2 linked regions of the Halorhodospira halochloris genome follow. Each later gene encodes a partner of the first gene's protein in a complex. Links are inferred from orthologs where the notes say so. Each region holds a gene or a part of one and is shown on either strand. Other genes may lie near its edges. The genes, in order: HH1059_RS10930 and trxA.

The links.
Region 2: the proteins of HH1059_RS10930 (region 1) and trxA are in contact, whole or in part, in an NMR structure (PDB 2IPA), measured with the Bacillus subtilis proteins. The link is inferred for Halorhodospira halochloris from one-to-one orthologs.

The regions. Positions count from the first base shown.
Region 1 is NZ_AP017372.2:2,406,164-2,417,328, reverse strand. Bases 7,188-9,932 are described here. They hold HH1059_RS10930 (arsenate reductase ArsC), read right to left. Parts: upstream 8,908-9,932; coding sequence 8,467-8,907; downstream 7,188-8,466. Other genes in these bases: HH1059_RS10920 (Na/Pi cotransporter family protein), read right to left, coding at 9,870-9,932; HH1059_RS10925 (phosphate signaling complex PhoU family protein), read right to left, coding at 9,161-9,835; ampD (1,6-anhydro-N-acetylmuramyl-L-alanine amidase AmpD), read left to right, coding at 7,680-8,222; phoR (phosphate regulon sensor histidine kinase PhoR), read left to right, coding at 7,188-7,624. Outside these bases: HH1059_RS10970 (MBL fold metallo-hydrolase RNA specificity domain-containing protein), read left to right, coding at 1-1,421; HH1059_RS10965 (aspartate aminotransferase family protein), read left to right, coding at 1,469-2,743; HH1059_RS10960 (class I SAM-dependent methyltransferase), read left to right, coding at 2,999-3,619; asd (archaetidylserine decarboxylase), read right to left, coding at 3,629-4,462; HH1059_RS10950 (SCO family protein), read right to left, coding at 4,462-5,133; prmB (50S ribosomal protein L3 N(5)-glutamine methyltransferase), read left to right, coding at 5,399-6,280; more of phoR, read left to right, coding at 6,314-7,187; more of HH1059_RS10920, read right to left, coding at 9,933-11,081. UniProt on the Bacillus subtilis protein: Catalyzes the reduction of arsenate [As(V)] to arsenite [As(III)]. In vitro, can dephosphorylate para-nitrophenyl phosphate (pNPP).
Region 2 is NZ_AP017372.2:1,950,749-1,968,177, reverse strand. Bases 9,051-11,937 are described here. They hold trxA (thioredoxin TrxA), read left to right. Parts: upstream 9,051-10,272; coding sequence 10,273-10,602; downstream 10,603-11,937. Other genes in these bases: rho (transcription termination factor Rho), read left to right, coding at 10,777-11,937; cysQ (3'(2'),5'-bisphosphate nucleotidase CysQ), read left to right, coding at 9,189-10,013; nudE (ADP compounds hydrolase NudE), read left to right, coding at 9,051-9,178. Outside these bases: HH1059_RS08985 (hypothetical protein), read left to right, coding at 1-1,363; HH1059_RS08980 (ABC transporter permease), read right to left, coding at 1,520-2,293; HH1059_RS08975 (ATP-binding cassette domain-containing protein), read right to left, coding at 2,296-3,249; HH1059_RS08970 (PHA/PHB synthase family protein), read left to right, coding at 4,012-5,766; HH1059_RS08965 (bifunctional enoyl-CoA hydratase/phosphate acetyltransferase), read left to right, coding at 5,792-7,120; HH1059_RS08960 (acetate/propionate family kinase), read left to right, coding at 7,151-8,332; more of nudE, read left to right, coding at 8,630-9,050; more of rho, read left to right, coding at 11,938-12,036; HH1059_RS08935 (hypothetical protein), read left to right, coding at 12,056-12,271; HH1059_RS08930 (hypothetical protein), read left to right, coding at 12,340-14,307; HH1059_RS13430 (porin), read right to left, coding at 14,524-15,633; HH1059_RS08915 (porin), read right to left, coding at 15,871-17,007; HH1059_RS08910 (dihydrofolate reductase), read right to left, coding at 17,237-17,429. UniProt on the Bacillus subtilis protein: Participates in various redox reactions through the reversible oxidation of its active center dithiol to a disulfide and catalyzes dithiol-disulfide exchange reactions.

The sequences.
Region 1 (11,165 bases):
CAACTCAACAGGTTACAGGTTCTTGTTTTTTGGTCGAGTGTGCCGGCAGCAAGGTGCTTGTTGAGTGCGGCATGATACAAGGCGGCAGAAAGCAGGAAGAACTTAATCGAGATGAGTTTCCCTTCGATGTTGCAGAGATTGATGCTGTTCTGATAACTCATGCCCACTTGGATCATTCCGGCAGACTCCCCCTTTTGGCCCAGGTTGGGTATCGCGGGCCAGTGCACGCCCATAAGGCAACTGTACAGCTGTGCGATATTATGCTCAGGGACGCTGCGCACATTGCAGAGCGCGATGCTGCTATCGCGACCAAAAAACGCCGCCGCACCCATCAAGACCCTGTAGAGCCGGTCTATACTGTAGACGATGCGAAAGATGCCATAGAGCTGTTTGTTGGGCATGCTTATGATGAGACTTGGCAAGTTGCCCCAGGTATCATCGCACGGTTGCGGGATGCTGGGCATATCCTTGGGTCAGCGGTAATAGAGCTATGGCTGGAAGAGAATGGCGAGCAGCGTAAAGTAGTTTTCAGCGGCGATATTGGCAGGGATAACACTCCTATTCTGCAGGATCCTGTCAGGATCGAAGAGGCTGACCTGCTGCTCATGGAAAGCACCTACGGCAATCGCGACCATCGTAGCTGGGAAGAGACTTGGGATGAGCTAGGCACCATCATTAACGACGCTAGAGCCGCGCAAGGCAACATTATGGTTCCAGCCTTCTCTGTTGGTCGTGCCCAGGAATTGCTCTATCTATTTGCGAAATTCTATGACGAGTGGGGGCTTGATGAGTGGAGTGTTTTTCTCGATAGCCCTATGGCTATCAACGCTACTCAGGTCTATTCCCGGTTTGGGGAGCTCTACGATAAGGAAGCAAGTGAATTTTATGCAGATGAGAACAATACCCCCTTCCACCTGCCCAATCTGCGGTTGACGCCAGAAGCGGAAGACTCCATGGCGATTAATCGCGTAGCTAGTGGGGCGTTGATCATCGCTGGTTCGGGCATGTGCAATGGCGGGCGAATCCGCCATCACTTCAAGCACAATCTATGGCGTAGGAACAGTCATGTAATCATCGTTGGGTTTCAGGCGCAGGGCACTCCAGGGCGGGCTCTGGTAGATGGGGCGCGAGAGCTGAAACTCTGGGGTGAGAGTGTCAGAATAGGGGCTCAGATACACACTGTTGGCGGGTTGTCGGCTCATGCCGGGCGAAGTGAGTTGATAGCCTGGTTCGAGGCAATTAAAAATACCCCACGTGTTGCACTTGTGCATGGTGAGTTGGGGGGCATGGAAGATTTAGCTGAGGATCTGCGCGCCAAAGGTGCCGAGGTTGAAGTACCGGAATATGGCCATGTTATCGATTTAACTCGGCTGCCTTCCCGCAGCTCTCCGGCTCCGCTGGTAGATGAAGCCCGCGGGTGATTATTATTCTCTTAAGATGGGCCTATTAAGGCTCGGGAGGAAAGACAATGAGCGAATCTAAGGATCGCGTCGGCCAGATTTCGCCGCTGCTCAAGACCTCCAGTGGAGTGGTTGCTGAGCGCGGCGAGGGCGCCTATATAATTGGTAGTGATGGTAGTCGATATCTTGACTTCACCTCAGGTATCGGCGTCACAGCCACAGGGCACTGCCATCCTAAAGTTGTAGAGGCTGCCCAGCGGCAGGTGGCATCTTTGGTCCACGGACAGTACGCCATACTGCGCCACAGGCCGTTGGTTGAACTGGCTGAGAAGCTCGGTGAGCGTATGCCCGGGGAGATTGACCGATTTTTCTTCGCTAGTGCTGGTACCGAGGCCTGTGAGGCAGCAATGCGGCTGGCTCGCCAGGCAACTGGCAAACCGAACATGATCGTGTTCCAGGGCGGCTTCCATGGGCGGACCATGGGGTCACTGTCAATGACAACCTCAAGCGTAGGTCTGCGAGCCGGCGTGCAGCCGATGATGGGGGGGGTTGTAGTAGCGCCATTCCCGAACTCCTGCCGCTACGGGTGGAGCGACGAAGAGACAGCCGATTTCTGCCTGCGCGAACTTGATCATATTCTTGCTACGCAGTCCATGCCGGCGGAGTCAGCGGCATTTTTCGTCGAGCCAGTACAAGGCGAAGCCGGTTACATCCCTGCCGGAAAGCGTTTTTTACAAGGCCTGCGCGAGCGCGCAGACCGTCATAATATGCTTCTTATACTAGATGAGGTGCAGAGCGGCTACGGGCGCACAGGGACTTTTTGGGCGCATGAGCAGGACGAGATGCAGCCTGATATCTTGATAACCGCTAAGGGTTTGGCAAGTGGCTTTCCTCTTTCCGCGTTCGGCGCCTCAGAGCAGCTGATGAGCAGGGGGTGGCCTGGGTCTCAGGGCGGTACCTATGGAGGTAACGCGGTTGCTTGCGCTGCTGCTTTAGCGACGCTTGAGGTTATAGATGAAGAGGGTTTGGTAGAAAACGCCGCGGAGCAGGGCGCGCTATTGCGGTCAAGACTTGAGGCTCTGCAACAGGAGGATGAATCGATTGGCGCTGTGCAGGGCAGAGGGCTAATGCAGGGGACCGAGTTAGTAGATCGGTCTGGCCAGCCGGATGGTGATCGGGCAGCCCGCGTTTTGCAGGAGATGGAGAAGCAAGGGGTGCTAATGATTCGCTGCGGCCCGCAGGGTCAGATCGTGCGCTGGTTGCCGCCACTTATCGTCACTCAAGCTGAAATTGAGCGAGCCGTGGATGCTTTCCATCAGGCACTGCGCAATACATCACTGTAGGGAACCTCTGGAAAACTTCCCCAGCGCCATCATCTGCCCCGGCGTGGAGGACGCCGTGAATCCCCCTGGAGGCTTCATGGCGCCGTTCCTGGCGCCAAGACCTCCACGCCGGGGGTAGAAGATGACGCCAGGGAGGTTTCTAGAGGCACCCATCGCTGCAGCACCGGCTACATGGCGGCGGGATTAGCAAATCCGCAATAATTGCCGCTGGACCGGTTTAACTCGAGCAAAAGGATAGTCAGGGGATATTAAATAATGGATCTGTCGTCGATCCGCAGCGCCTACCGCCGCTACGCTAGATATTACGATAAGGTCTTCGGTCCTTTCTTTGCGCCGGGCCGCAAGTTGACCATGCAGTATCTCAATGAGCAGCCAGATCGTCGCATCCTCGAGGTCGGCATTGGTACCGGAGCGTCTTTGCCGGAGTATCGCCGCGATGTCTCGGTGGTAGGCGTGGATGTAAGCCCTGAGATGCTGGACATTGCCAGGCGTCGAGTTGATGAGCAGGGCTTGGATTTTGTCGCGGGCCTGCATGAGATGGATGCTGAGGAAATGGACTTCCCGGACGATAGCTTCGACGTGGTGGTGGCAATGTATGTAGCCTCAGTGGTGCCTAATCCGGAGAAATTCGTCGAAGAGGTGCGCCGTGTCTGTCGTCCTGGCGGGGAGGTCTTCTTCGTTAATCACTTTGCCTCTGAGCATCCAGTGGTGCGCCGCCTAGAGCGAGCACTGAAGCCTTTGTCCAAGCTGGTAGGGTTCCGCCCCGACATGGAGCTAAGTGATTTGCCTGACCGTCCAGACTTCAAGCGTCTTGGCGTCTATCCGACCAACTTGTTCGGATATTGGAAGTTAGTTCATTATCGAAATGGTGATTGATAAAGACTATCAACGGTTGTCGTTGATAGTGCCTAAACTCTGTCCCATCAGCACACGACTAGTAGCTCTAAGCGCTTGATTCCAGTCTACAGTTCCTTGCGGCAATATCATTATAACGGTTGAGCCTAGATTGAAGCGGCCCACTTCATCGCCTTGGGCTAGATCAGGGCTTGATTGATGATCCCATGCCGTCTCTATGGAGCCCACATTAAGTGCTCCAATAGGGATCAATGCCATCGGCCCAACCGGTGTCTGCCATGTGGTGACGAGGCGTTCGTTGCGGACATATAGTTTAGGTATGGCTCTAACCGCTGATGCAGCAACAGTCAGTAAGCGCCCTGGGATATGCTGGCAGCCCTCTAGGCTGCATCTAAGCGGCGCATGGATACGGTGGTAATCGCTGGGAGACAGGTAGATGGTGACGAACATTCCATTTGCCAGTTCTGGATTGTATAGATCAGCCATCAGTTCAGCTATCGGGTAAGTAACTCCTTTAGCTTGGATGAGCTGATCCCCAGAGAGTTGTCCAATGGCACTAATAGTGCCGTCGCAAGGGCTGACTACAGAGTTAGGAATGGTGCTCAAAGGCCGTGCTTGCGGCCTTAAGGCACGGGTAAAGAGATCGTTGAATGACTCATAGTCGCGTGGGTCGTGGCGGACCGCCTGCTCTAGGTCTATTCGGTAGAGACATACAAAAAAGCGGTTCAGGGTGTTCTTGATCCACGGGGTCTTGATACGTGCGATCCGGTTGGTCAGTTGTGACAACAGCCGTGTGGGCAGCGCCTGCATTGCCAAGGCCTTGAGCCTGTCAGAGGGATTTGGTTCGGGTTCGGAGCTAGTCATTAGTTTGTTAGAGGGGCCAGCCAATTTTGTCTGCTTTCATGCCTCATTATAGCGTAAAGGTCTTCAGCTAAGAGCTGGGGATGATGTGGTGGGGTAAAGAGCGCTATCAGCTTGCCATCAGGATTAGTTAATACCACAGTCCCTTCCGGCCGGATTGAGTAGCCTGGGTCATCACTATTGGTTTGGCTAAGTCTAATGCCTATGCTGCGCATCAGCTCTAGCATCTCGTCATGCTGACCAGTTAAGGCTATGAAGTCGCTGTGAAAACCCGGAGCGAAGTCGGCTAGCCGTGGTACAGTGTCGCGTTCGGGGTCGACGCTCACGAAAGCTACTTGGAGATTGTCCGTTTGATCAGCAGCCTCAAGAGTTCGATAGGTTAGTGACAGCATCTCCAGCATCTCTGGAGTCGTGTCGGGACAGTTGGTGTAGCCGAAAGTCAATAGGCTCCACTTGCCCTTGAGCATGTCTTGGGTGAAAGTATCTGCCTGGTGGTCAACGAGCTCGAAATCGGCTATAGGACGACCGCCTTCAAGGAATGTGCCGCGGATCTCGAGCTCTCTGTCAAGTGCGCCAATAGTTGTCACCGCTAGCCAAACGCTCACCAATGCGGCAGCTATCGCTACCACAGCAAGGCCCGCCCATAAGAAAATGTTGGCCCTGGTTAGCCCCATCAGATTGCCCCTATTAATGCTATCTAGACATTCTACTTAGCGCGGGGCTTAGCTAGCTATACAAACTTGGGTACTATAGAGTCGCACCCGTGAGGGCGTCTCTAAAAGCCCCCCGCTGTGAGCTTAGCGGCCTCGGTGTGGAGGTCTTGGCGCCAAGGATGGCACCAGAAAGACTGCAGCGGTAAATTTACAATGGCTGAGTCTAATTATTATATAGGCAGGAGGAAAAGATTTGTCAGAATCGCTAGATTATGCTCCCGCTGAGATGGAAACGCTGCGGGATATGGTCCGCTACGCCGCTAGTCGCTTTAATGAAGCTGGGATTTATTTTGGTCATGGTACTGATAATGCCATCGATGAGGCGGCCGCTTTGGCACTTTTTGCCCTTAACCTGCCTCCCGATACGCCGGAAATTTATTGGGGAGCTAGGCTTACCGGGGCCGAGCGTCAGGCAGTAATGGACCTGGTTCGCAGGCGTATTGAGCAGCGCGTACCGCTACCCTATATAACCAACCAAATTCACTTCGCTGGATTGCCTTTTTATGTCGATGAGCGGGTTCTCGTTCCTCGGTCCCCTCTAGCGGAACTAATCGAGCAGAGCTTGCAGCCCTGGGTTGATCCGCATTCAGTCAGTCGTATCCTAGAGATAGGCACCGGTTCAGGCTGCATAGCTATAGCCTGTGCATACGCCTTCCCGCAGGCTCGAGTAGATGCCACAGATACTAGCTACGCAGCCCTTGAGGTGGCAGCGATTAATATCCAGCGCCATGGACTGGGGGATCGCGTGAGATTATTCAATTCCGATGTCTTTGCTGATGTGCCGGATGAGTCCTATCAAATTATCATCACCAATCCCCCCTACGTAGATCAGACTGCCATGGATGCGCTGCCGCCTGAGTATAAACATGAACCATTAAATGCCCTTGCCGGGGGCGATGATGGCTTGGATGTGGTGCGGCGCATTGTCGATGGGGCTAGCCGTTATTTGTCCGAAGACGGAATTTTGGTTGTTGAAGTTGGTGATAGTGACGATGCAGTAGCAAAAACCTTCCCCAACTTACCGGCTATGTGGGTTGAGTTAGAGCGCGGTGGGCACGGTGTGTTTATTCTTGCCGCTACAGAGTTAAAAAACTGGCATGCTGCCTGAACAAAATCTCTCGCTTGTCAAGTGGCCATATTTATGCTGACGCGCAGTCCATGGCCCTCGTTTTGGGCCCGTTTATCTGCACTAAGTGGTGTTGCTGCGGGGCTAGCTTTTGTTACTGGCTGGTGGCTGGAAATCCTGAGTCTGCTGCTCGGCTTGGTCTTTATCTGGAATCTATGGCAGTTATCGCGTTTGGAGCGCTGGGTGCGACTCGGCAGGAGAGTTGAGCCGCCCCTATCCTGGGGGCTGTGGGGGGAGTTATTCCACGCCTTAAGTCGCCGTCAGCGCCGCCAACGCGAGCGCCAGCAGCGTTTACGTGGCCTTATCCGGGAGTACCGTGATTCGGCAAAGGCTATGCCGGATGCCACCGTAGTGCTCCAGCGCGGTGACCGTGTGGTGTGGTGGAACGATGCCGCAAAGCGTTTGTTGGGGCTGCGTTGGCCTGATGATGAGCGTCAACACATTACTAATCTCATTCGCAGCTCGGAACTTAGGGAGTATATCCGCCATGGCTATTCCGGTGAGCCGTTATCATTGACCTCGCCGGTTAGGCGCGGCACTACCCTAGAGGTTCGGTTAGTGCCATATGGCCGGGACCAACGTCTGCTGATAGCCCGTGATACGACCCGAACCGAGCGCTTAGAGACGATGCGGCGTGATTTTGTATCCAACGTTTCGCATGAACTGAAAACACCTTTGACGGTAATCTACGGCGTCGCCGATGAAATGCGTGATGAACTGGCGGCAAAAGAGCCAGAGTGGGCGCAGCCGATTCAGCTGCTCCACGAGCAAGCGCAGCGTATGCAGACATTAGTACAGGATCTGCTCATGCTCTCACGCCTGGAGACCGCGGCGCCATCCCCTGAGCAATGGCCGGTAGATGTCGGCAACCTGCTCGATAAGCTATGCGCCGAGTCGCGGGCCTTATCTGGCGATAGAGAACATCAGATAGAGCTTGAGGCAGAGCCGGGGCTGCAAATATACGGATCAGAGAGTGAGCTACGCAGCGCGTTTTCCAATCTCCTGTCCAACGCTGTGCGCTATACCCCTGACGGGGGCAAAATCAGGGTGCGCTGGTTCTCTGACGCTAACGGCGCCTACGGTGTGGTCGAAGATACAGGCATAGGCATACCTCAAGAGCACATCAATAGGCTTACCGAAAGGTTCTACCGCGTCGATAAAGGCCGTTCTAATGCAACCGGAGGCACCGGTCTGGGGCTAGCCATAGTCAAGCATGTGATGCAGCGTCACGCAGGCCGATTGCACATAAAAAGCACTCCAGATAAAGGCTCTGAGTTCATGCTTGTCTTTCCACGGCGAGTCATCTCTGGGAGGTCGATATATTGAATCAGATTAGCTGCGCGAGCTTCCCAAAAGCCGCCATCGAATAGAATTAGGCACTATGTATATTGGATCTGGTTGGCTGTGGCCTGCACGCCACATTATCAGTAAGAATTGTGCTCCGCGCCCTGCTGGAAGCGAGATTGATCTTCTGGTGATCCATTCTATAAGTCTACCTCCAGGTCAGTTTGCCGGTTCTAAATGGATAGATGATCTTTTTACCAATCAGCTAGATCCTCATGCTCACCCATATTTTGCTCAAATATCTCGGTTGCAGGTCTCAGCCCATTTCCTGCTCGATCGGCACGGCCACATAACCCAATACGTGCCACTCAATCTGCAGGCCTGGCATGCTGGCTTATCATCATTCAAGGGGCGGGGGAACTGTAACGATTTTTCGATAGGTATCGAGCTGGAAGGCGATGAGGTCACGCCCTATACCAGTGAACAATATAAGAGTCTTGTCCGGCTTACGCGGCTGCTGCGCGAGGAGTATCCAGCAATCACCAAACAGCGCATCGTTGGGCACTGTCACATCGCACCAGAGCGCAAATCCGATCCTGGTGACGTGTTTGCTTGGGACTGGTTTTATGAGCAGCTCTAGGGTGCCTCTAAAAACTTCGCCGGCGCCACCATCCGCCCCGGTGTGGAGGACGCCGTGAATCCATCCCTGGAGGCTTCATGGCGCCATCCTTGGCGCCAAGACCTCCACACCGGGGCGGATGGTGGCGCCGGCGAAGTTTTAGAGGCCACCCGTGGGGTAGCCGATGGGCCCAGGGGGAGTTTAGGGGTGCCCGGCCCCCACTGGGTACCAAACCGTCTGCTCCGGGGGCGGACAGCTTAACTGCTTAGAATTCTTCCCCGCTGCGCAGGTCGTTGACTAGCCCAAATACGTAATCCTTAATCTCGTCGCGGGCATCGCGGAAGGCGGCTAGCACTTCCGCGTCGCTGCCGGAGACTTGGGCAGGGTCTGCAATTGGCCAGTGGCGATGCTCGGCAGTCGCAGGAGCGGCCGGACAGTTAGCGTCGGCATGGTCGCAAAGGGTTATGATAAGAGAGGCGCTGGCGACCATCTCCTCAGTAACCGTGGTCGATTCTTGGCTGGATATATCGACGCCATCTTCCTGCATCACTTTGATGGCCATCGGGTTTAGACCTTGGGCATCAAGGCCGGCAGACATTATCTCAACTGAAGGGTCGGTGCCGAGGGTCTTGGCAAAACCTTCCGCCATTTGGGAGCGGCATGAGTTGCCGGTGCACAGGAATAGTACTCTTTTCTTTTCGCTCATTGTCAGACCATTGCTGAGTGTATGTGGGCGTAGTTTACCAAACTGGACAATGATTCTGGGAGCTTATTCTCCGCAGCCCCTAAGGGAAAATCTAAAATGCCCCCAGAGCCACTTAACTGCCCCGGTGTGGAGGTCTCGGCGCCAAGGGTGGCGCCATTAAGCCTCCAGGGATGGATTCACAGCGCCCTCAAAACCGGGGCAGTTGAGTGGCTCCGGGGGGTTAGAAGCGCCCAGAAAGACTGCGCCGGCCGGGTCAGTAATCATTCTCGCTCAAATCAAGTTCAGCTAACTCGCCATATACTACGCTGGCGACGGTAAAGAGATGCGCAGCAACCCGTTTATAGTGGCGAGCGAGCAGGGTGTAGGCTACCGCCTCATGGAACTCGATTTGCGTTTCATCCTCGAAGATCTCGGTGATAATCTGATCACAGCGATCCTGAATATCTCGTGTCTGCTTTTTGGTCTCTAGGGCTCGCCCTTCCTGCGAATTGTTCTGACAGGCATCGGCGACTATCGAGAAGATCTCCAGGGTCTGGGCGCTTATTTGCTCTAACGGATCGTGGTATTTGGGGACGTGAAACCCCTCTGAGTAGTGACATGATATCTCAAATACGTTTTTGCAATAGTCGCCGATGCGCTCCGCGTCCCGTGCAACGGTGATCAAAGCTAGGCAGACCGGCACGTCGTAGCCGGGGTTGACTGTCAAATGTCGCAGTATCTTGCGACGGATAGAGCGTTCCAGATCGTTAATCTGCTGATCGCGGGTGTAGAGTTGTTCCGACGCTTGTTCGGCACTGATGCGGTTGTGGAGCACATCATTGGCACGCTCAAACATCCACGCGCCCTTTTCAAGCATCTCGTTTAGTTCAGCAAAAGCTCGGTCTACCGCAGTCTCTTTGGCGAAGACGCTTAGAAGCCCACGAAACATAACCATCTCCATTGACTTTGCAGGGGCAAGTCAATCACCTGTGAATTACCAATAATTCTGTAAGGGTTAAGCCGACTAGCGGTGTTACCACGAACAGCAAAAACAGAAACAGGAAGGCGTAACTCGGCTTACGCCCAGCCAATCTACCATACCAACTGGCGATCTTAATTGGTACCCAGCGCAGCGGATACCAAATAAGGGAACCTGTTAGGTTAAACAATACATGAAACATGGCTACTGTCATTGCCGCAGCAACCGGGTTGGCGGTTGCTGCAATAACACTGGTGACAGTAGTGCCCAAGTTGGATCCCATCATGAATGGGAAAACCCTTTTCATCGGTACCACGCCCGCCCCGGCCAGGGGGACCATTAAGCTAGTGGTGATGGTGCTCGACTGAACCATTACCGTTGATAAGATGCCGATGCCATAGGAGCGCGGGTCGGTGCGGAAAAAATAGGTGCGAAATAGCCCGTCCATGTAGCGCAGCAAGGCGCCGCGCAGGTTTTTAACCATCATGATCAGGCTGATAAGCATTATTATTAGGCCCGCTATGCCGACGAAAATGCCCTGGGCCATGCTAGTTGGCATGAACATGGCGCCGGCGCCGTCGACAAAATTGACCAGTGGGGCGGTGGCAACGCTCACCGGATCATTGGGGCGGGCAACCTCGGGTAGTCCGATTAAGTCGGCAACTCCCGCAGCCGCCTGAGTTACTATGCCTCGTCCCTGCTCATGGAAAATACTGGTAATCCATTCCAGCGGGAATATAACCAATACTGTTAGTATATTGAAAAAGTCGTGGAGTAAGGCTGCGGTGAATGAGCGACGGAAGTTGCGTCTGATGCGGATGTTTGCCAAGGCTACGATCAGAGCAGTTACCGAGGTGCCGATATTTGCGCCCATTATGGCGAAGACAGCTGTGCCTAGAGTCATCTCCCCGGTTGCCACTAGGGTTACTATTAGGGCCGAGGTGAAAGATGAACTCTGCACTATAGCGGTAACTAATACTGCGCCAAGAAAGGCAATAAAGGGGTTTTTGCCGTACTCGAACGCCCTTATCAGAAAGTCGCTCTCTTCGCCAAAGGTCCCCAGCCCAGAACCCATAATTTTTAGGGCCGCCAAAAAAAGGTATAGGCACAGGCCGGCATAGATGCCACGCAGCCAGGCGGGGGAATCAGCTTGAGGTTTGTTGCTCACTGCAACGTGGGTGCTGCCGATGCTCGATGGTTTCTCTGTTCGTGACATGGTGTTGGTAATGGACCTGTGTCAGAAGCTTACTGAGTAGGTTGGTAACGGGCCTTGTAGCATTGTGCAAACCCAACGTCATGC
Region 2 (17,429 bases), 450 kb from region 1 along the record:
ACCAGTAGCCGGTGGCAGGGTCTATCTGGACCGCTCTGAAACCGATTACGTTGAGGGCATCAGCAGATCAAGAACTGATCGAGACGGCAAGTTCGAACTAAAAGATGTCGCCGTAGGCGGCATGGATCGCGTCATCCTCCGTGTCCATCAAGGCCGCGACCAGTGGCATGGCCTGCGCATTCCAGTAACCATGAGCCGCCATTTTGAGGATGTATCGCCGGGCGATGAGCTAGACCGCGTTTACATCACGCCACTTACCTCGCTGATGAGTCATATGGGTAGTGATGGCAAAGCCGATTTTGTCGAATGGCTGAATAATGAGCATGACGATATAAACAGCTTACTTCAGAGCGACGTGGAAGGAGACTATCTTGATTTCGATGATAACTCCTATTCCGATAAGGAGCGTTTGCTGCTTATTCGTACGGGGTTTCGGGCCCAGAAACTGGCAGAGGTTATCGCGGAAGAAATACATGATAAATACGAATTGAACACCCAGAAGGGTCGTTTTGTTTACCAGGCACTAGCTGAAAATTGGGTTAGGCAAAGTGGCCCGGATAGTGACGGAATTGGTGGCTTTGTAGAGGACGTAGTTGAAAGCGCATTCGATCTAGCTGCTAGTTATGCTAATGAAGAAAAACTGGAATGGGAGTGGCAAGGTGACGATAAACGTCCCCGTGACAACCTGAAATGGCTTTGGAAGCTGATTGGAAGTGAGGAAGATGGTAATAACGGCTTCGATGGCGGCTTATTTAGGCATGTGCTGCATGATGACGATGATTTTACATTCGATGAAGCTAACGTAGCCGCCCGTGCTCGAGCTATAGAAGCAGCTACTCTGGTTCTGCGAGAGGAACCGGATTGGGATGGTGATAATGACAGTGGGTTTAAAGAGATTGCCAAGTTTTTAGCGGAAATTGGCATTAAGGCTGACGATGACGACGACTGTGGAAGTAATAAAGAGAAGTGCTTTGGTCCTTCCTTGAATGTTGAGGGGTTTGCACGCGGAGAGGATAATAGTCTCCTTAAAGAGGGTAAAAATGCAAATCCCGATAAATGGCAGCGCGGTAAGAAACTGACCGATGTCATAGATGGTAAGGAAATTGAATACGGTGACGACGACCATGCAATAAGCTTCGAGAAAGACGATGATGGCAATTATAAGGCTAAAGTTAGACATAAAGACCTCGGCGATGAAGAGATAGAATTCAACGTTGAGGACCTTGATGGTTACAGCATGTCGGTAGAGACCGAAGTTGGAGGGTCAAGTTTCTCAGGGAATCTGCGCAAGACAAGCGATGATAAATGCGAGTTCGAGTTCCAGGGAGAGATCTACGAAGATATTGATTGCTCGGACCAGTAGGGTTAGAACCCGGGACCCGCTCTGCGGGCTCCGGCTTCAAACCTCCCCGGAGTCAATATCTGGCCCGCTGTGGTGTCGTTGCCGTGCTACCCCTGGAGGCTTAGTGGCGCCTGCACCTCCACACCGGGTCGGATTAATGCCTCCGGTTAACCGCCCTTAACCTCCACCCCGTGCCAACCTGCGATTAAGCGCCCAGACTGACAGAGGCGCAAAGATCACGGTTAACGCCACAGACCACATCAACGCCCCCGTGACAGTTGCCATTACCGGGCCGCCCTCCAGCAGTCCGCGAACAGCATCAGTGACCACCGAGACAGGATTCACCGCCACAATACCCTGTAGCCAGTCCGGCATAGTCTCCACCGGTACAAAGACATTGCTGACAAAGGTCACCGGAAATAGTGCCGTGAAACCAAACAGCTGGACATGCTCCGGGTCGCGCGACACCACTCCCACCAGCACCATTATCCACGAAGCGGCCAGGGCGAAAATAAGCAGAAGCACCATCATCGCCGGCACGCCGAACCATGGTCCCTCCAGCCGGTAACCGAGCAAAAAGCCTATCCCCAAAAGCAGCAGGATACACATCGCCTGCTTGACCAAATCGGCCACTATGCGCCCGGCAAGAGGTGCCCAGCGCGGTAAGGGTAAGGCTCGAAAGCGGTCGAAAACACCTTTGGTAAGATCGGTATTCAGCCCGTGGCCAACATAGACAGTCACAAACATCAGATTCATGACTATAACCCCGGGGAGCAGAAAACTCAGGTAATCATCCGCCCCGCCGGCTATCGCCCCACCGAAGACATAGGTAAACAGCACCAAAAACAGCACCGGCTGAATGCTGTAATCACCCAACTCCCAGGGGTTGTGGCGGATCTGGATCAGACTGCGCCACGCCAGAGTAAGGGTCTGCTGCAGCGGCCTAAATATTATCAACTTAGCCCCTCCTTGATCGGTTCGTTGCTATCGCCAGTCAAGGCCAGAAAGACGTCATCCAAATTGGCTCCCTGCAGCGCCAATTCATCGACTCCGATACCGGCGCTATCCAGGCGTCTTACCAGAGCGGGCAAAATGTCCGGGTCATCAGCCGGTGCCCGCAGCCGTCGCCCATCAATACTAGGTGCTACACCGAGCAGGTCTGTGACCTCGCTCACGGCCCGGTCGAAGTCTGCCCCGGCGCGGATAGCCACAACCAGCATCCGTGTGCCGACCTGCTCCTTGAGCTGCTCCGGCGTGCCATGCGCTATGACCCGGCCCTCATTGATCACCACGATCTCATCAGCCAAGGCATCAGCTTCATCAAGATACTGCGTCGTCAGCAGCACCGTTGTGCCCGCCTCAACCAGACGCCTGATCCGTTCCCACAGCTCCATACGCGCCCGCGGGTCAAGGCCTGTAGTTGGCTCGTCGAGGAAAAGAATTCGCGGCTGACCAACCAGGCTGACTGCCAGGTCGAGACGCCTGCGCATACCCCCCGAATAGGTCTTCGCGGCTCGGTCAGCCGCTTGCCCCAGATGGAACTCATCTAGCATCTGCTGCGCGCGCTCGCGCGCCTCCCGGCGCGACATGCCTAACAAGCGCGCCACTAGGATCAGGTTCTCGCGCCCAGTCAGCTTCTCATCGACCGAGGCGTACTGACCGGTCAGCCCGATGATCTCCCTGACCCGGTGAGGCTCATGCACGACATCGAAACCACCAACCCAAGCCTGGCCGGCATCCAACTCTACTAGACTGGCAAGAGCCCGAACTGTGGTAGTCTTGCCTGCACCGTTGGGGCCTAAAAGACCGAACACAGTGCCCGCAGGGACCCGCAGATCAACCCCATCCAGCGCCTTGGTTGCTGCATAGTGCTTAGTCAAACCGCGTGCATCAATTGCATATTCCATTCCAATCCTCTAAGCCTATTAGCCGTCCTATGAAAAAACTCAAAAATCCGCCCGGCGCCTGGTTTTGCCCTGTGAGGAGGGCGCCGTTAGTCTATCCTTGGAGGTTTCATGGCGCCATTCCAGGCGATAAGATCTCCACACCGGGGCGGATGGTGGCACCGGCGAAGTTTTAGAGGCCACCAAATGCGCGCATCTTGTTTACTAGAATTGTGCAGCGCAGTATAATCCCGTAATAATCATGACACAGGTCTTTGCCAGGCTTGGATTTGATATTGCAGGGAGCGATGGGATTCAAACCTAACAGCCGAATATAGGCTCTGGTACGGTCACAGGAAGGGGTTATTTGCCCGGGATGGTAAAAAGGAGTCCTAGAAAAGGAGTCCTAGAAAGGCCTCCGGCTCAGGGGTTGGCTGGACCTGGGATATGCCAATATGGGGCTTTGCTCGCCATGGATGGCGAGCAGAGAGCTTCCAGGGACGGCTTGTAGCGTCCCCATATTGGCATACCCAGGGCTGGCCAACCCCGGGGGAGATCTCCCAGGGCTGGCCAACCCCGGGGGAGATCTCCCAGGGCTGGCCAACCCCGGGGGAGATCTCCCAGGGCTGACCAACTCAGGGGAGGTCTCCCAGGACCAGCCAACCCCGGGAAGATGGCATCCCAGGGCAGCCAGCTCTGGGGAAAATCTCCAGGGCCGGCCATCCCCAAAAAAAGACTCTCCCAAAGACCGCCAGCAGCCAAAACCAACAACCAAGAGGTACCACCATGCACCCATACGTCCTCGACCCCGACGAAAGCGACCGCCAAGCCTACACCCTGGACCGGCTCTACAACGCCGGCCTCGGCCGCATCAGCCAAGGCCTCTCGCCCGTCGCCATCAGCCTCGCCACCTTCGACTGGGCAGTTCACCTCGCCTCCCACCCCGGCAAACAGGTCGCTCTTGCCGATCAAGCGGCACGGAACCTGATGAGCTTCCAAAGCTACGCCATCAGTCGCATGACCGGAACCTGCGAACAACCCTGTATCCAGCCCTGGCCAAACGACGACCGCTTCGCCGCCGAAGAGTGGGAAACCTGGCCTTACGATCTGCTCAGTCAAGGCTTTTTGCTGACCCAGCAGTGGTGGCACGACGCCACGACTGGCGTGCGCGGCGTTACCCAACACCACGAAGAGGTTGTTAACTTCATCGGTCGGCAGATGCTCGACCTCTACTCGCCGTCCAACTACCTAGCCACCAACCCCGAAGTGCTCGCCCGCACCCTCCAAGAAGGCGGCGCCAACCTGGCTAGAGGCATGGCCAACGCCGTTGAGGATGTCGAGCGCTATGTGACCAAAAAACCGCCGGTCGGCGGCGAGCACTGGAAGGTAGGCGAAAACCTGGCTGTTACCCCCGGCAAGGTAGTCTACCGCAACCGCATCATGGAACTGATCCAGTACGAGCCGACCACCAAGACCGTCCACCCCGAGCCGATCCTGATCGTGCCGGCGTGGATCATGAAGTACTACATCCTCGACCTCTCGCCCGGCAAATCGATGGTCGAATACCTGGTCAGCAAAGGCCACACCGTCTTTACCATCTCGTGGAAAAATCCCGGCTCCGAAGACCGTGACCTCGGCATGAGCAACTACCGCCGCGAGGGGGTCATGGAAGCCCTGGAAGCGGTTACCAGCATCGTGCCGGAGCAGAAGGTTCACGGCGTCGGTTACTGCCTCGGTGGCACCTTGCTCATGCTCGCCGCCGCAACCATGGCCCGCGACGGCGACGAGCGCCTAGCGTCCATGACCCTTCTGGCAGCGCAGGCAGATTTCACCGAGCCCGGCGAGTTGGAGCTATTCATCGACGAAAGCCAGGTGACCTTCATCGAAGATATGATGTGGGAGAAGGGCTACCTCGATGGCAGCATGATGGCCGGCGCATTCCAGCTGCTGCGCTCCAAGGACCTGATCTATTCCCGATTGATCCACGACTACATGATGGGTGACCGCGGTAAGGTCATCGACCTGATGGCCTGGAATGCCGACCTGACGCGCTTGCCCTACCGCATGCACAGCGAATACCTGCGCTGGCTCTTTCTCAACAACGACTTCGTTGAGGATCGCTACGACGTCGGCGGCCAGCCCATCCACATCGGCGATATTCAAGTGCCGACCTTCGCAATTGGCACCGAGAAAGACCATATCGCCCCGTGGCGCTCAGTCTTCAAGATCAACCGCTTCCTGCCGCGGGCGGATGTCACCTTCGCCTTGACCACCGGTGGCCACAACGCCGGCATAGTCACCCCCCCGGGCCATCCGCGGCGCACCTTCCGCATCCTGCCGCGCAAGGCTTCCGACCCTTACGTCTCACCCGACTCTTTCCTGGATAAGGCTGAGCAGAAGCAGGGTTCCTGGTGGCCGGATTGGCAGCAGTGGCTGCGCGAGCACTCCAGTAATCGTGGCGCCCCGCCGAGCGTGGGGCAGAGCTCGGGTACCTATCAGCCGTTGGCCGATGCACCCGGCACCTATGTGCTGCAGAAATAACCGAGTAAGGAGAAGATAACCTACTATGGCTAACGGCGCACAAAACCGACCCTACTCTCAGATAAGTATAGGCGATAGGGCAGAGACCACCAGTCGTCTCAACCACGAGGATATGCGTATCCTCGGCGAGGGCCTGTGGCCCGGAACCATGCTTATTAACGCTGTCTGCACCGAGTTGCCTGGTCCAGGCACGGTGCCGTTGGCGCAGGAGCTGGTCTATGAGGGTAGTATCGGCCTCGGTGATACGGTAACGGTTACCCTGGAGGTGATCGACAAGCAGGATGATGGTCGGCGGGTGATCCTCGATGCCCGGGCCACCCGCGAAGACGGCGAACCGGTCATCAGTGGCCGGATAACCGTCAGCGCCCCGGCGGAGGAGATCGCCAATGGCGAGACCGACTCCATGGTGGCGAGCACCTCGCGCGGTCGTCGGCGGCAGCTGCGCCGGCTCTTGCGGATGGCCGATAACGTCGAGCCGATGAGTGCGGCGGTGGTCCATCCGGTCGACGCCCTCTCCCTGCACGGCGCCATTCAAGCATCCGAGCACGGCTTAATGCAGCTGACCCTAGTCGGTCCCGAATACAAGATCCGCGCTGCTGCGGATGAGGCCGGCATCAACCTCGGCGATCTGCCGATAATCGATGTCGAGCACTCGCATGAGGCGGCCGAGGCCGCTGTCGATCTCGCCCGCCGCGGTGAGGTCGAAGGTCTGATGAAAGGCTCGCTGCACACCGATGAGCTGATGGGGGCGGTGGTCAACCGCCAAAAGGGGCTGCGCACCGAGCGGCGCATCAGCCATGTCTACGCCATGGATGTGCCGAGCTACCCGCGCCCGCTGCTGATCTCAGATGCGGCGATCAACATCTCGCCGAGTCTGGCCCAAAAGCGCGATATATGCCAGAACGCCATTGAGCTTGCCCACGCCCTCGGTGTCGAGCAGCCGCGGGTGGCAATACTATCGGCGACCGAGTCGGTCAACCCGGATATCCCCTCGACCCTCGATGCCGCCGCGCTGTGTAAGATGGCCGACCGGGGGCAGATCTTCGGCGGCTTGCTCGACGGCCCGTTGGCCTTTGATAACGCCATCTCGGAGAGTGCGGCGCGGACCAAACGGATCACCTCGCAGGTGGCCGGGAACCCGGATATCCTCATTGCCCCCGATCTCGAGTCGGGCAACATGATGGCCAAACAGCTCTACTACCTGGCCGATGCCGAGGCCGCCGGCATCGTCCTCGGTGCCCGGGTGCCGATCGTGCTCACCAGCCGGGCGGATGATGTCATTGCCCGGTTGGCCTCTTGTGCTATTGCCGTGCTGGTCGCTGAACGCAAGCGGCGGGGCTTGGCTCACCTGTAAAGGTAACGGATTCTATCCATAGATAAGCTTATGAATGACGCTATCCTGGTACTCAACGCCGGCTCCTCGAGCATAAAGTTCGCGGTCTATGCCCATACCGAGCAAGACTTAACCGAGTATTTAAGCGGCCAGGTAGAAGGGGTGGGGGTGGCCGGCACCGCGTCGCGGCTACACCTGGAAGATCATCAGTCGGCACCGGTAAGCAGTGATCTTGGCCACGGGGTAGATCACGACAGCGCCCTGCGTGCGGTGCTTGAGCACGTCCGCTCCAGTCTGGGTGAACTGACCCTGCGCGGGGCGGGGCATCGCATAGTCCATGGCGGTCGCCACTATAGCGCGCCGGTGCTGATAGATGATGCGGTACTGGGCGATTTGCACGAGCTCGAATCGCTAGCCCCGCTACATCAGCCGCACAATCTAGCGGCAGTAGAGGCGGTGCGCCGGGTGGCCCCCGAGCTGCCCCAGGTAGCCTGCTTCGATACCGCATTCCATCGAACTCAGCCGGCGGTGGCTCAGCGCTTTGCCCTGCCGCGGGAATACGAACAGCGCGGGGTGATCCGCTACGGCTTCCACGGGCTTTCCTACGAGCGCATCGCGGCCCTGCTGCCCGAGTACGATCAGCGCGCCGCCCGCGGGCGGGCCGTTGTTGCTCACCTTGGCGCCGGCGCCAGCCTCTGTGCCCTGCATGAGGGGCGTAGCGTGGCCACGACCATGGGTTTTACCGCCCTCGATGGCCTGCCGATGGGCCAGCGCTGCGGTAATATCGACCCGGGGGTTGTACTCCATCTGCAGCGCATGGAGGGCATGAGCCTGGAACAGGTCGAGCGGCTACTCTACCGCGAATCGGGCCTGCTTGGCGTCTCCGGCATCTCCGCCGATATGCGTCAGCTGCTCAGCAGTAGTGAGCCGGCGGCTACAGAGGCGGTAGAGCTGTTCTGTTACCGCATCCTGCGCGAAATCGGCAGCCTCGCCGCCGCCCTCGGTGGACTCGATGCCCTGATCTTTACCGCCGGGATCGGCGAGCATGCCGCCGAGGTGCGCGAGCGTATCGTCAATGGCCTGCACTGGTTTGGTATGGAGCTCGATCAAGCGGCTAACCTAAATAATGGGCCGCTTATTACTACCCCCGAGAGCCAGCTTAGCGCCTGGGTGATACCTACAGACGAGGAGCGGGTAATCGCGGCGCATACCATTGCGCTGTTGTCTCGATAAACTGCTCAAACCCTATACGCCAGATTAGGAAAAGACGCCTCTAAGGAGGCCTCTAAGAGCTCCCCGTAGCCATTTAGCTGTTCCGGTGTGGAGGTCTTGGCGCCAAGGATGGCGCCATGAAGCCTCCAGGGATGGATTCACGGCGTCCTCCACACCGGAACAGCTAAATGGCTACGGGGGAGCTCTTATAGACTCCGTAAAGAAGGTAGGAATTCCCCGGCTGCCGCTAGAGATGTGGCACCCCGTCGCGTTACAATCGGAGACTGTCCGAGCGACTTCAAATTACAGACGGCCTGCATGACTGAGCGCTACCCGCAAACTACATACCGCAACATCGTCGCCCGTTCGCGCCTGTTCCGGGTCGAGGCGGTGGGATTGCGCTTTAGTAACGGCGTTGAAGTCGAATACGAGCGCCTCGGTGGCGGGGCGAACGGTGCCGTGCTCGTTGTGCCGGTGACAGACGATAGGCGGGTACTGCTCATCCGTGAGTACGCCGCAGGTACCGAGCGCTACGAACTAGGTCTGCCTAAAGGTCGGGTAGAGCCGGGCGAGAACCCGCAGCAGGCGGCAGACCGAGAGATGATGGAAGAGGTAGGTTACGGTGCTAAGCGGATTACCCACTTGCGTGATCTGACATTGGCGCCGGGCTATTTCGGCCATCGCACCCAGATCATGCTCGCAGAGGAGCTTTACGAATACCGCCTGCCCGGCGATGAGCCGGAGGTGATAGAGGTCGTGCCCTGGCCCTTGGCCGAACTTCCCGCCTTGCTCGCTGAAGAGGAGCTTACCGAAGCACGCTCCATCGCCGCGCTCTATTTGGCCCGCGATTATTTGGCCGCCCGTTAACGGAGAACCTATGACCGCGCTTCAAGAGTGGTATACCTGGCTTGAGCCGCTGCGCGAGATCGCTGAGACAGCTGGGGAGAGAATCCTCGAGGTGTATCGTAGTAGTGATTTCGCCGTCGAGGCGAAAGACGATGAATCCCCCCTGACGCGCGCCGATCGCGCCGCTCATGAGACCATTGCTGCCGGCCTGCGGCGGTTGACGCCCGATATACCGCAGCTCAGCGAAGAGGGTGACGACATCGATGCCGTCACCCGGCGCAGCTGGAACAACTACTGGCTTATTGATCCGCTCGATGGCACTCGCGAGTTTATCAAGCGCAACGGCGAGTTTACGGTCAATATAGCCCTCATCGACAATGGCCGTCCGGTGCTCGGCGTGGTCCACGCCCCAGATCTGGCGACCACCTGGAGTGCAGCGGCGGGAGAGCGCGCCTACCGTTTCGATAGTAACGGTATGCAGACCATTGCCACACGCCGGGCGCAGTCGCCGTTGACCGTCGTGGTCAGCCGCTCCCACCGTGAGGCGGCGATCGAGAATATCCTGGAACGCCTCGGTGAGTACCATGAGTTATCAGTCGGCAGCTCCTTGAAGATCTGCCGAGTAGCGCAGGGCGAAGCGGATCTCTATCCGCGCTTTGGGCCGACCTGCGAATGGGATACCGGCGCGGCGCAGTGCGTGCTCGAGGCCGCCGGCGGCCGCATAATGGATATAGGGTTGCAACAACTGCGCTATAACCAAAAAGATTCTCTGCTAAATCCGGACTTTATTGCCGTTGGTGATGTTGACTACGATTGGCAACGATTAGTCTCAGCTCTTAACTGGGAGCAGCGTTAGCAACAACCCGGATAGCCTGCTGGGCTCCGTTAGAGGTTATAATAGTTGACATTAGCGCTTCCGGCAGCTATTTTCCGTACTAACGTCAATTTCTAACTCGAATTAAACCCGTCGGCCCTCCTGTAAGGGCTCGATAGTCCCGCATCCGAGTACCTGGCATGAAGCGAAGAGCTATGCCCGAAATCCATACAGGATTCCGAGGTCTACGGAAAATCCATCGTAATTTGTGTTCTGCATTAGAACCTGGAGGTTATAAATCGTGAGCGAAGGTGCTATCGTCCACGCAAGCGATCAAAGCTTTGATGAAGATGTGCTCAAGTCCAGCGAGCCGGTGTTAGTAGATTACTGGGCAGAGTGGTGTGGCCCCTGTAAGATGATCGCACCGATACTTGAGGAGATAGCTGGTGAGTACAAGGGCAAGCTCAAAGTAGTCAAGCTAAACATCGACGAAAACCCCGAGACCCCCCCCAAGTACGGCATTCGCGGCATACCGACCCTCATGTTGTTCAAGAATGGCAATGTTGAGGCCACTAAAGTCGGTGCCCTTTCCAAGTCACAATTAACCGCGTTTATCGACAGTAACCTTTAACGGAAGAGGCGCTTTTTTACCGCAGTGTGGTTATCTCCACAATTCATTTGCGCTACCATCTGCCAGCTCCCAGACCTTGTCCTCGAAGTCCGGCTGCTGATCCGGAGCGCAAGCCTTAGTCTAGGCCTTTACCGGTAAAAGCGCGCTCGTGTTCCCCCGCACTCAAAGCGAATCATGAATCTTACCGACTTAAAGAGAAAGCCTGCTACTGAGCTTCTGGAGATTGCCCAAGAAATGGGCATAGAGGGCACTGCCCGCTCGCGGAAGCAAGACATCATCTTCGCCATTCTCAAGGCTCATGCCAAGAATGGTGATTCCATTTATGGCGACGGGGTTCTGGAGATACTCCAGGACGGCTTCGGCTTCCTGCGCTCGGCGGACGCCTCGTATATGGCCGGGCCGGACGATATATACGTCTCGCCTAGCCAGATCCGGCGCTTCGCCTTGCGTACCGGCGATACCATCACCGGCAAGATCCGTCCTCCCAAAGATGGTGAGCGCTATTTCGCGCTGCTTAAGGTTGACCAGATCAACTATGAACCGCCCGAGGCAGCCAAGAACAAGGTTCTGTTCGAGAACCTGACCCCGCTGTTTACGCGTAATCGAATGCGCATGGAGCGGGGCAATGGGTCTACCGAAGACCTCACCGCCCGGGTCATAGATCTCGTCGCGCCGATTGGCAAAGGGCAACGGGGGTTGATCGTCTCCCCGCCCAAGGCCGGTAAGACCATGATGCTGCAGAATGTTGCGCAGAGCATCAACGCCAACTTCCCAGAGTGCTATCTAATCGTTCTGCTGATCGATGAGCGCCCCGAGGAGGTGACCGAGTTCGCGCGTTCGGTGCTCGAAGCCGAGACGGTCTCGTCGACCTTTGATGAGCCGGCTACGCGCCATGTGCAGGTCGCCGAGATGGTTATCGAAAAGGCCAAGCGCTTGGTCGAGCATAAGATGGATGTTGTCATCCTGCTCGACTCCATTACCCGTCTTGCCCGTGCCTATAACACGGTGGTGCCGTCATCCGGCAAGGTGCTGACCGGGGGCGTCGATGCCAACGCCCTGCACCGGCCGAAGCGCTTCTTCGGTGCCGCGCGCAATGTCGAGGAGGGCGGCAGCTTGACAATCCTCGCCACTGCCTTGGTCGAGACCGGGTCGCGCATGGATGAGGTGATCTACGAGGAGTTTAAGGGCACCGGGAATATGGAGCTGCACATGGATCGGAAGATCGCCGAGAAGCGGATCTATCCGGCCATCCACCTCAACCGCTCCGGTACCCGCCGTGAAGAGTTGCTGATGACCCCCGAAGAGTTGCAAAAGACCTGGATTTTGCGCAAATTGTTGCATAACATGGATGAAGTGGCGGCGGTCGAGTTCCTCCTGGATAAGCTCAAGGATAACAAGACCAACGCTGAATTCTTCGAGGCTATGAAGCGATGAGTAAAGGCGGGGGGAAGAGATGAGAGCAATTACCTTGATGGCGGCGGTATTTGGAGTGGCTACGCTGGGCCTGTCAGCGGCTATGCTTAGCGGCTGTGCCAACGATGCCTCTGAGCGTGCGGCACAGGAGGCTGAGCAGGAGAGGCTCGAGCGTGAGCGCCGTGATGAAGAGGTCCGTGACCTGGAGCGCGGCAAGGATGACGCCAGGGAGCGGATGCTCGACCGCGATAACTGAGATCCGATGTGAAAGCCTCACCGGGCTTTCCAGTGACAATATGGGGGAGATGGTCGCCCTCCCTCGCGTTGCTTCTTATTGCTCTTGCGGCACTCATCGGGTGTGCCGGATACGGTGACCGCCCGCCTGGTGGCGATGAGCTAAGAGGACAGCTCCAGGAGCAGGAGCAGTCGGGCTACACTTACGGTTACGGCGCAGCGGAAAGGCCTGAGCAAGCCCGTCAAGAGGCCTATTATCAGATCGCCGGGGCTGTGGTTACTGCCATCCGCGGTGAGCAGCGGGAGGTATACCGCTTGCTGCAGCGTCGCGGTGAGGCCGACGATAGCGATATCGAGCTGGCCGAAGAGCTCGAATTCCAATCCAGTATAAGCTCGCTGAGCCATGCGGTCATTGAAGGGGCCGAGGTGGTCAGCGAGAAACGCTCCGCAGACGGCTGGCTGGTCAGCGTCAGGGTAGCCGATGAACAAATGGAGCAGATGCGCTCCAGGGCCCGGCGACAAGCCCCCGCACTAGCACAATTGGAGCTCATAGAAGCCACCCCAGACTCTCGCCCCGGTTTGCGCTTCCAGCGTGCCCTGAGTGGTTTAGCCACTGTTGAGCGGCTAGAGTTGGCTGATGAACGGGCTTATATCCCCCAGCATGGTGAGACTACTTTTGCTAGCTACTTTACTGAAGCAGCGCGCGAGGCGCTTGAGCGTATCCATGTCGTCCCGGTCATCGATGGCACCAGGGTGCGTTTTGCGGTACTCGATCGGCAGACACTGCGGCCTCAGCCATCCCTTACGCTGAACATAGATGGTTATCGTCTGGTAACCGATAGTGGCGGTTGGACCGACGAGCGCCGAGTTGGTGACCTCACTTCGGCCGTCAAAGTGGTTGTCGAGGGGCGTGAGCGCCGCCATCGCAATCTGCTCAGTGATGAGCAGCGTTTGGTTGAGACACTCTATCCGCGTCAGTGGCGTGAACAGGATGTGGCGGTGCTCTACCTGCATAGCCAGCCGGCCGGCGCAGTCATGCGGATCGCTGGCAGCGAGTACGTGACACCGGCACGGGTAGAGCTTGAGCAGGGAAGGGAGTACCGGTTACGCATCGAGGGTACGGTAGATTACCGCGAGAGAGATGAGACTATCCGTATCGATTCGGCGACCCCGGCGTACTTTTACAGCGCCGGGTTGACTGAGCGGCGATTCGGTGAGCTTGATCTGAGTGCTGAAGGCGGTGCCCTGATCCGGCTGGAGGGCTATGGGATCGAGAGTCGGTCGATCCGCCGTCCCGCTGAGGCGGGCACTTATCGGGTCCGAGTGACTCGGGATAATCCGCGTTATCAGGATATCGTCGAGGAGATAGTGCTGCGTGAGGATGAGCGGATCAAGCGTGAATATGCTAGGCCGCCGGATCGATTCCCGCACTATTTTGGTTGGCGTTGGGGGGTGAACCTCGGCCTTTATGGTGGTGATCCGGGGGACGACTACTCGCTGCCGGTGGAGGATGGCAGTGCTAGCTTTGCCGATTTCGCTGCTGAGGACGCGGATATATCTGGTATCTCGCGCACCGATGCCAGTTTCCAACTCGGCGCTACGGCGCACTACTTTGCCCGTGCCATGCCCTTTGTTTTTGGTGGTGAGTTGGCCTATCGGCGGGAGCAGTATGATGTTGAGTATTCCTCTGCTGGACAAGGTGGCCAAGACGACGGCGATGATACGCTAGACCTGTTTAATTGGCAGGGGTCTTTAGGGGTCGGCTTTTGGCAGCCGGTCGGTATGGGGATCGGCTGGGTGACTCTTAATAAGGCGTGGCAAAGGGGCAGCTGGGACGATAGTGGTGCCGATATCGATATGCCTTCGGGGCGGGTTGATGACTCTTATCCGTTTATTGAACTGGGCGGAAGCTTTGATATTTGGGGTTTTGGGGTGCGGGTGAGTGATCTGGATTCTGGTCCCGGGGCGATGGTCTGGTTTGGTGTAGGGGGCTCGCAGCTCGATGGCGGTTATCAGCTGCCGGCTGAGGTTGAGGCGCGGCCGGGGGTTCATTATTAGGCTGTTGTCGCGGAGAGATTAGGTGCCCCGTTTGGCGGGCGCCGTGAATCCATCTCTGGATGTTTCATGGCGCCATCCACGGCTCCAAGGCCTCAACACAGGGGGCGATCAATAGGCTCCGGGAGATTTATTAGGCGTCCTGAAGGCGCTACGCTCGCCGTCCATGGCGAGTCATAACGCAATAACGTCATAGACAGTCCGCGCTAGCCTTGGGGCTTACCACTGGTAGCGGAAACCGACGGCGTAGTTAACGGCCTCTATGTCCTCGGCGCTGCCGGCAGCGGCGTAGACCTGGGTGTTATGCTCCGGATCCAGGTAGTAGCCGGCCTGCATGCCGATGTCGAACCAGTCGTCGTCTTCTGTTACATTTTCATCTGGTTTGTGTTCATAATCAAAGTCGTCGTACTTAAGGAAGGTGTTGACGTAGTAGTCGCCGAAGCTCAGCTTGATCGGCACCATTAGGCGCATCAGATCGCCATTAATATCGCTGTTGACGTCGATGTCCAGGTTTTCGATCTGGGCGCCGACTGTTAGCCAGTCGGTAGCGGTGAAGAGTGCCCCGGCTAGCCATGTTTGATATACACCACTGCCGCCGTTGCCGCCATCGTCAATGGCGCCTTCGCTCTCATAGGCGGTATTGAACATCCAGCTCTCGCCGAGGCGGTAGGTGAGCGAGGCCGAGTAATCGACCCAGTTGTCTTCCCCGCCGTTTTCCTGCACCGGGCGCATTGCCGCCTCCAGGGTTAGGCCGTGGACTTGCGGGCTGATGTAGTGCAGGGTGCCGTGCCAGCGCTGGAAGCGCTGGGCGATGAAGCCGCGGTTGCGATCAATCGTTTCAAAATCGCCATTCTGCGGTGTATCTTTGCCCAGCGCGGTGTTCCACTGGCCCAGTCCTGTCCCGGAGCCTTGCGCGTTATCGAAGAGCATGTTGGCGCCGGCGAAGAAGGGCAGGTTGGCTCGTTTGTACGGGGTGTCGTGGCGCCCGACCCGGACCTCGCCGAAGCTCTCGCTCTTCAGGCCGCCATAGGTATTACGAAAGCCTATATTGTCGCCACTCGGGCCGTGGAGGATAAAGCTTTCTACCTGGTAGGTGGCTTTAAGTTGGTCATTTATTGCGTGGCTGTTGCGCAGGCCGATGCGGGAGAGGTATGCCCCCCAGTCGAGTCCGTCGGCCTCACTGATATCATCGTCGAGGAACTGCAGTTCGTAGCCGACATGGCCGTAGAATTCGACGCCTTCTTCTTCTTTATCTTTGTCGGCTGCGAGTAGAGCAAGTGGTGAACACAAGGCGGTAATGGTGGCGATTGCTGTGAGTCTTTTGCGCATAGGTTGGCTGCTCTTGTATTGATATAAGACAAAAATGATTAATGTCTAAATAATATCTCAGATTTAGTATATTTACAACTTTTGTGGGAGCAGGAGTTTTGGCGGCTTTCGATTGCCGAATGCCCCGATAAAAAAAGGACCCGCTAGATGACCTAGCGGGCCCGAGGCGAGTGCTGTCTGCTTGTGGTTGGTTATATGGAGCAGACAGCTTAAAGCTAGCTCAACCTGTCCAGCAGCTTAGAAGGAGTGGCGTAGGTTGGCGCTGACTGTGGTGTGTGTCTCATCAGCCGCAGGGTCTACCCCGGATGATGGACCGTACATGCCGTGGGTATGCGGCGTACTACTTCTCTCTTCATCATTTATGGTGGCGGCCACCGCTAGGCGCAGTTCGGTGCGATCACTAAAGATATGGTCGTATCCTGCTGCCACAGTGGTGAAGTCATCGTCATCATCATCTGACATAAACTGACTTACTATGCCCTTAATGCGGCCTGTATTACCCATAGGCATCATAAAGCCAAACGAGGCTCCCGTATGGTCGCTATCGTCAGCATCATGGCTTTGCCCGGAGAACTGGGCTGATAGGACCATGAAGTCTAAATCATAGCGGCCTGCTAGAGATATGAGGGTGAAATCATCGCCCTCGTTATCGGTTACTTGCCACAGTGTAAATGCGCTTGATAGAGGCCCATCATTGAATGTGGCGCGGGCATTGTAAGCGTGATCATCGGGGTCTTCACCATGCCCCGGTACCAAGCTTAATACGGTGCCAATGGCGCCGAAGTCGTTCGTGTAGCGGATGACATTATTTGCGCGGCCAGAGGTGCCGAAACCTAGGGCTTCACCTGGCGTACCCACTTGCGCTATCCAATCTGCACCTGGCCCATCCCAAACAAACTGGTTGGATAAAGATTGCCGACCGAGGGTCAGGCGGCCGAAGTCGCCTTCCAGGCCGACAAAGCTGTCGCGGACTTGGGTTATGAAGCTGTCTCCTATAGAGATATATCCTGTTTGTTCATCATTAGCATCATCATAGTAGGTATATTCTTCATCGTCCCGTTCTCCTGGAGTACCCCTTGTATCCCCAGTATAGGTCCACTCTAGCTCGGCCTGATAGATGGCCTTCAGTCCGCCATCTAGCTCCTCCTGGCCGCGGAAGCCGAAGTGGGAGGAACCGGTATTCATGGCCAGGTCGCCGTCTTCTGAATCATCTGTTCCGTCGTAACCTTCCCAATCCACCGATAGGTTAACGAAGCCGTAGACTTCTACCCTTTCGTTTTCATCGTGGCTATCGGCGAGGACAGCTACCGGTGCGGCGAGGGCTGTTGCACTTAGCAGTGCGGCTAGCTTATTGATATGAGTATTTTTTTTCATTAGCTCCTCCTGGGCAGAGCAATATCAATTATAATATTTATGGTTAACATGTATGCTCTGGGCTCGGCCTTTTGGGCGAAACCGCCGTCAAGCATTGCACTCCCTTTATCGGCAATCTTACGTCATGGTTGAGAAAAGTAAAATAAGTCTTCTTTTTGGGGTTGATTTCCTTCACCCACCATAACCCGAGCCCTTTTACAGTAGGGAGGGCGGTTGGGCAAGCGATAACCTATGGGGCTTGGCGCCGCAGGCTGAGGAAGGTGAGTTGATAGCCGTCCTCTTCTGCACTGTCGCGGGTCTCTTCTTGCCAGTTTGAGTCGATAGCGGGGAACATGACACTGCCTTGCGGCGCGTCGTCGACCACGGTTAGCTCTATACGCTGGGCAAGGGGCAGAAACAGTTCATAGATAGAGCCGCCGCCG